DNA from 2 places in the Ectobacillus soli genome. Region 1 is predicted to be linked to the other one. Evidence: riboswitches for the same ligand, from Rfam matches in the RefSeq annotation. Region 1 holds a riboswitch; the other holds the start of a gene.
The links. A riboswitch is a leader RNA that binds a small molecule or an ion and turns the genes downstream of it on or off. The one in region 1 is predicted to bind S-adenosylmethionine.
Positions count from the first base shown of each region.

Region 2: another riboswitch for S-adenosylmethionine. It lies ahead of ACAN53_RS09615 (hypothetical protein); the one in region 1 lies ahead of ACAN53_RS02160 (methionine ABC transporter ATP-binding protein).

Region 1 is NZ_JBGJZM010000001.1:418,137-421,353, forward strand. It holds gene ACAN53_RS02150 (P-loop NTPase family protein) at 1-142, shown strand, start outside; SAM riboswitch class I at 356-462, shown strand; gene ACAN53_RS02155 (MetQ/NlpA family ABC transporter substrate-binding protein) at 558-1,382, shown strand; SAM riboswitch class I at 1,471-1,577, shown strand; gene ACAN53_RS02160 (methionine ABC transporter ATP-binding protein) at 1,645-2,658, shown strand; gene ACAN53_RS02165 (methionine ABC transporter permease) at 2,648-3,217, shown strand, end outside.
Region 2 is NZ_JBGJZM010000001.1:1,876,239-1,879,455, forward strand. It holds gene ACAN53_RS09610 (SPFH domain-containing protein) at 1-522, opposite strand, end outside; SAM riboswitch class I at 1,121-1,225, shown strand; gene ACAN53_RS09615 (hypothetical protein) at 1,297-1,623, shown strand; gene ACAN53_RS09620 (hypothetical protein) at 1,665-1,871, opposite strand; gene ACAN53_RS09625 (hypothetical protein) at 2,171-2,719, opposite strand; gene ACAN53_RS09630 (radical SAM protein) at 3,053-3,217, shown strand, end outside.

The DNA of each region.
Region 1 (3,217 bases):
AGAAAACTTAATGGCGAAGGCTTCTATTCGACTCCGTGACCGCTATCCATACAAATCAGATGAGCAAATTTCTTATCTTGTGAATAAAGGATTATATGAAATGTTCAGCAAATATGTAGGTGAGAAAGGAGAGAACTCATAAGGAAATTGCCTCTTGTGAGTCAGCTCTTTTTTTTTTGCAATCATTTGTCTACTTTTATGAATTCTGACAAAATAATTGTAATGGACGATGGTCAAATAAAGGGGTAGGAACGCACGAACAATTCCTTCATTCCCGCTCTTTTCGACATTACACCACAAAACGGTTGACAATTCCAACTATTCCTACTATTATTATATTAATTAAATAAAGCTTTACTTATCAAGAGTGACTGAGGGATCAGGCCCTGTGACGTCCAGCAACCTCCAAATTTGGGAAAGGTGCTACTTCCTGCAGAATAGTACTATTCTGAAAGATAAGTCGTAACAGTAGGTCTCTTTCAGATGAAAGAGGCTTTTTATGTTGTATTGAAAGACTATGCGGGGAAATAAGTAGGGAAATGAAAGGGGATTATGTTATGAAGAAATTAGCAGTATTGGTAGTGTTATTGATATCAATTGGTGTTTTAGCAGCGTGTGGGGGACAAGCGCAAACGTCATCCACAAAGAAAGAACTTAAAATAGGTGCAACAGCAGGACCGTATTCAGATATGATAACAAAAGCAATTAAACCTCAGTTAGAGAAGCAGGGCTATAAGGTGACAGTGGTAGAATTTAATGACTATATTCAACCAAACAAGTCGTTAGCAGAGGGAAGTATTGATGCAAATTTATTTCAAAATAAGTTGTATATGGAAACATTCGCTAAACAAAATAATATGCAGCTTTCTGAAGTGATAGCAGTACCAACAGCCCCAATGGGGATATACTCCAAAAAATATAAATCATTGAATGATGTAAAGGAAGGCAGTTCCATTGCGATTCCGAATGATCCAGTAAACGCAGCTCGTGCACTATTAATTTTACAGGATGCAGGTCTTATAAAAACTGATGCAAACGTAAATCCATTAACTGTATCTGAAAAAGATGTGAAAGAGAATACGAAAAAACTTGTATTTAAGCCGATTGAAGCAGCGCAACTGCCTCGTGCCATTGATAGTATCGATCTTTCTGCCGTACCAGGTAACTTTGCACTTGCTGCAAAGCTTAATTTATTGGATGCTATACAGATAGAAAAATTACGACCAGAGCATATCAACCGAGTTGTTGTCAATACGAAGGATGTAGACAGTCAATTTTCTAAGGATATAAAAGCTGCCGTGGAATCGAAAGAGTTTGAAACGATTATTGATAGCGACTTTAAAGGGTTTGGTAAACCAGCATGGATGTTGAATCGAAAGTAACAATCCGACACGAATCTACAAAAAATGATTGACAATTTTTAAGATTCATACTATTATTCAAGTTAGTTGAAAAATCGAATAACTTATTTACTTATCAAGAGTGACTGAGGGATCAGGCCCTATGACGTCCAGCAACCACCGAATTCGGGAAAGGTGCTACTTCCTGCAGAATACTTTTATTCTGAAAGATAAGTCGTAACAGTAGTCACGGTGCCTCTTTCAAATGAAAGAGGCTTTTTATGTTGCAAAGGAGAGAGAGCGTATGATTGAAATTCAGCATGTAACGAAAGAATATGGTACAAAACATGGAAGGGTTAAAGCAGTCGACGATGTATCATTAACCATTCAAAAGGGAGAAATTTTTGGGATTGTTGGATACAGCGGTGCAGGAAAGAGTTCTTTACTTCGGTGTATGAATCTGCTTGAATCTCCTACCTCTGGCAGTGTAAAAATAGAAGGAATAGAACTGACAAAGCTTACAGGTCAGGAGTTACGGAAGGCTAGACTAAAGATTGGTATGATTTTTCAGCATTTCTATTTAATTAGCTCGAAAACCGTACATGAAAATATTGCCTTTGCACTGAAAGCAGCTGGTAAAACAAAAACCGAAATTGATAAGAGAACAGATGAACTATTAGAAATGGTAGGATTACATGATAAACGTGATGTATATCCTGCACAGCTCAGTGGCGGTCAAAAACAACGTGTTGGTATTGCTCGTGCATTAGCTAATAATCCATCTGTGTTACTTTGTGATGAGGCTACTTCTGCACTTGATCCGAAAACTACGAAATCAATCTTGAAACTATTGCAATCTATTAATAAAAAGCTTGGTCTTACTATTGTATTAATTACGCATGAAATGGAAGTTGTAAAGGAAATATGTCACCGAATAGCTGTTATGCAAGAGGGTCACATTGTAGAGGAAGGAAACGTATATGACATATTTGCTGATCCGAAAGAGCCTATAACGGTGCAATTTATTGAGAGTGTTTTACAATTTGAAATTCCAGAACGTATTATCGAAAAACGGACCGGAACGATTATTCAAATTCAGTTTAAAGGAAGCATTGCAGAAGAAGCGATTATCTCCGATGTATTACAGACTTTTCACGTTAAAGGAAATCTTCTACATGGAAAAATTGAATACATACAGGAAACACCGCTGGGGATTTTTGTAATGGAATTGATTGGTGAGAAGGATGAAGTACAGCGGGCGATTGACTATATAGCATTGAAAACTCAACACGTCGAGGTGATCCATCATGTTATCTAACATTATTCAAATTCTTCCTGACTTAAATAAAGCATTTTTTGAAACGTTATACATGGTAGCACTTTCTCTTGTTATTTCGATTTTGATTGGCTTACCTCTCGGAATTATTTTATTTGTAACTGATAAAGGACTTTTTTTAGAGAATAAAGTATTGAAAACAATAGTTGGATTCTTCGTAAATATTATACGTTCGGTTCCGTTTATTATTTTACTTGTAGCGCTCTTGCCGTTAACGAAGTTGCTTACGGGTACAACAATAGGTCCGACTGCTGCAACTGTATCATTGTCGGTTGCTGCAATACCATTCTTTGCACGTATTGTTGAAACGTCCTTTCGAGAAATCGATAAAGGCGTCATTGAAGCAGGCATAGCAATTGGAGCTACGCCGTGGATGATTATTAAAGATGTACTCTTATCTGAAGCTCGTTCTGGAATTGTACAGGGCATTACAATTACAACAATTAGTCTCGTTGCGTATTCAGCAATGGCAGGTATTGTTGGTGGCGGAGGAGTGGGGGATTTAGCAATCCGCTTTGGGTATTATCGATATGATAATACC
Region 2 (3,217 bases), 1.5 Mb from region 1:
TTCTTTCGCCATTGCACGGCGCAGACCTTCTGGTAAATCCATAGATCGTATTTCTACGCCTGTTATTTTAATGCCCCATGACTCAGTAGCCTCATCCAATTCCTTTCTAAGCAAATCATCTAATTTTTTTTGCTCCGTAAGCATTTCTGACATCGTATGCGCACCTAAATTAGAACGAAGAATCGTTTGCGCTACGGTAGAAGTTGCTTTTCTGTAGTTTTCTACATCAAGAAGTGCCTTATGTGCATTTACGACTTGATAGTAAACAACTGCATTAATTGTAACGGGTACACTATCTTTCGTAATAATATCTTGATTCTCTACATTTTCAACGCGAATCCGCATATCTACAGGTTTCACGACATCAACAAGCGGAATAATAAACTGAATTCCAGGTTGTAGGGAACGAGTGTAACGTCCTAAACGAAGAACAACGGCTTGTTGATATTGTTGTACAATACGAATTGAACTAATTATAACCAAAATAACTAAAACAATAATAATAACGACTGGTGCTATCATAACCTGTCAACTCCTTCAATCGGCAACTATCGCCTGCATTAGCTTTCCTATTTAGTTTACTAGATTTGGTATATTGTTACTATAAGAACGCTATATAATTCAAGGATTGTTTACATTTGCTACTTTCCCACAGAATCACAGAAACTAAATAAACCCAATTAATTAAAACCTGAGATAAGTTTGAACTATTGCTAGGATGTCAAGACTGTAACTATATACAAGGATTCTTTAGATGAAATAATTTAATACAAAGGAGCTAATTATTAATGATAGATGTAATCGTTGGATTAGGATTAGTATTAGGATTTGGTATTATTGCATCTGTGGTTTGGGTGATATTAAAAAATAAGCCAAAATAATGTATCGTATTTTCAAAAGCAAGGCAATAAAAAGAGAACATGATTACTTGTACAAAAATGAATTTGTAAGCTACCCTCGTTCTGTAATTCTAGCAATTTCTTGAAAGGACTCAATATCCCCTTCCCCACTTCCAAAATATAATTATTCAAATAATTTTAAAAACAAATTTTTTTATACAATCCTATTGACAACCCAATATGAATTTATTAAAATTTAGAAAAATCAAACAATCGAAAATCTCTTATCCGGAGAGGTGGAGGGACTGGCCCTACGAAGCCTCAGCAACCACACAGCAATGTGTACGGTGCTAATTCCAGCAAAGCTATGCTTTGAAAGATAAGAAGAGGTGTCTTTTTTATACAAAAACCCTCTTCTTAGGAAGAGGGTTTTCGGTTATAAAAAAGGAGAATAAACATGAATAGAGAAACTGAATTAGTAATCAATGATTATTTAGACTTATACCTATATGCAGGTAGTATTAATGATACCGCTTGGCAAAAAGATATCTTGGATAAACTACAATTTGTAAGAACAGAAGAAAAACAAGATACATTTTCTCTTCAAACTCTTTGGGATCAATATAATAGCATAAACCAAGAAATTCTTACGATTTATCATCAACTGCAAACGAAAGATTCCTCTAGTGAATTAGATCAAAAGCTTTGGAATTTAAAACAAACGCGAGTTTCGTTAGGAAAACAAATTCGTCTTGCCTATATTCAGTCTAAACAAATTTCTTAATACAACAGCACCTTACTGAGTAAGGTGCTGTTCCTAAAAAGTTAGCACTTTTCTTTCATTCCGCTCATCATGCCCATCATCATTGTCATCATTTCATCACATTCTTGCATTTTCACCATCATTTGATCCATGTTCATTTCCATATTCATTTCTTTCATTTGTTCCATCATCATTTTCATACCATTCATTTCACCCATCATACGGTCCATAGACATCATCATCATCATATTCATACACATTTTTTCCATCTTGCATTCCTCCCATTTCGCAATAATTTTGATTAAAAGGAATAAAAAAAGCGACATACCTCTTACACAATATTGATAATTGCAAAATTTCAATTATCAAGCAACGTAAGAACTTTGTGCGCTTCTGGCCGTTAACCATTCTTCCTTTTATATCTAATTTCATTATAAATTCCCAGTTTTTGTTTTACAATACTATGTGCCGTATTTCACAAGAATTATCTAATTATTCTATTTATAACTCCCCTTCCTACTATAAAACAAGTGAGCCTTGTGTAATATAAACAAGGCCCACTCTCCTACTATTGAATAACAGTAAATTTCGATGCCGCACTCGCTCCGTTACTAGTTACTTTAACGGATTCTACTCCAATCGTCTCTTTCTCGCTAATATGCCATGACCAGGATACAGTACCGTTTGCATCTGCTTTGTGTGCTTCAAGTCCAGCGATATTGCTTGTACCCTTTCCATCATTTACTGTAATTTGTGCTGTTGCATGCGGTGAGACTTTTGCTGTAACGGTCACAGTACTATTTCGCGGAGCGGGTGTGGATACGTTTACAATTTTAACTACATCGGTTGTCTTTGAATCAGTAGTATTGGAGGAAGTAGATGTTGAATTAGATGATTTCGTTGTATCTTGTTTTGAATTGGAAGAATCCTTTGCTGTGTCACTTCCTGAGGATGAGCTTGTAGATTTCGTTGCATCTTGACTGGTTGGATCGGTCGATGCTGGTTTACTTTGGTCTGCAGCAGCAGGATTTGGCGTTGCACTATTCTTCGTATCAGGTAGACTTGCACAGCCCATTAACGAAATTGACAGCAATACGAGAATCAAAATTTTTTTCATATGTAGCCCCCTTTTTCATTTCAAAAGCACCTTTCAAATGTAATAATTATCCAATTTTATACAAACTCCTGCACCTTCCACTTCTTTTAATAAAATTTTCAATCTAAAAGTAAGATTTCCACACCATTTAAACTAAAAAGCAATTGTTCTCCTATTAAAATAGATTTTACGCTTTCCTAACGAGAATCCAATATTACGACTATAAAATCATTGCCCAATATACCTATAAGTAAAATTCCCCCGTTCACGATATTGTGATACCTTCTGTAAAGTAATCGTTACAATCTCTCTTATACTAATAATGTTTATACTTCAAGGAATTGGGGAGATAGAATGCTAATGGAAACAAAGGATCGTTCAACTACGAAATATTCTTCATTGAATGCACATACAGCGCCTCGCTTGATTTTTTGGGAGCTTACAGAAGGTTGCAATTTAAAATGCGTTCATTGCCGAGCGACAGCTCAACCGCAGCGGGCAGCGGATGAGCTAACTGAC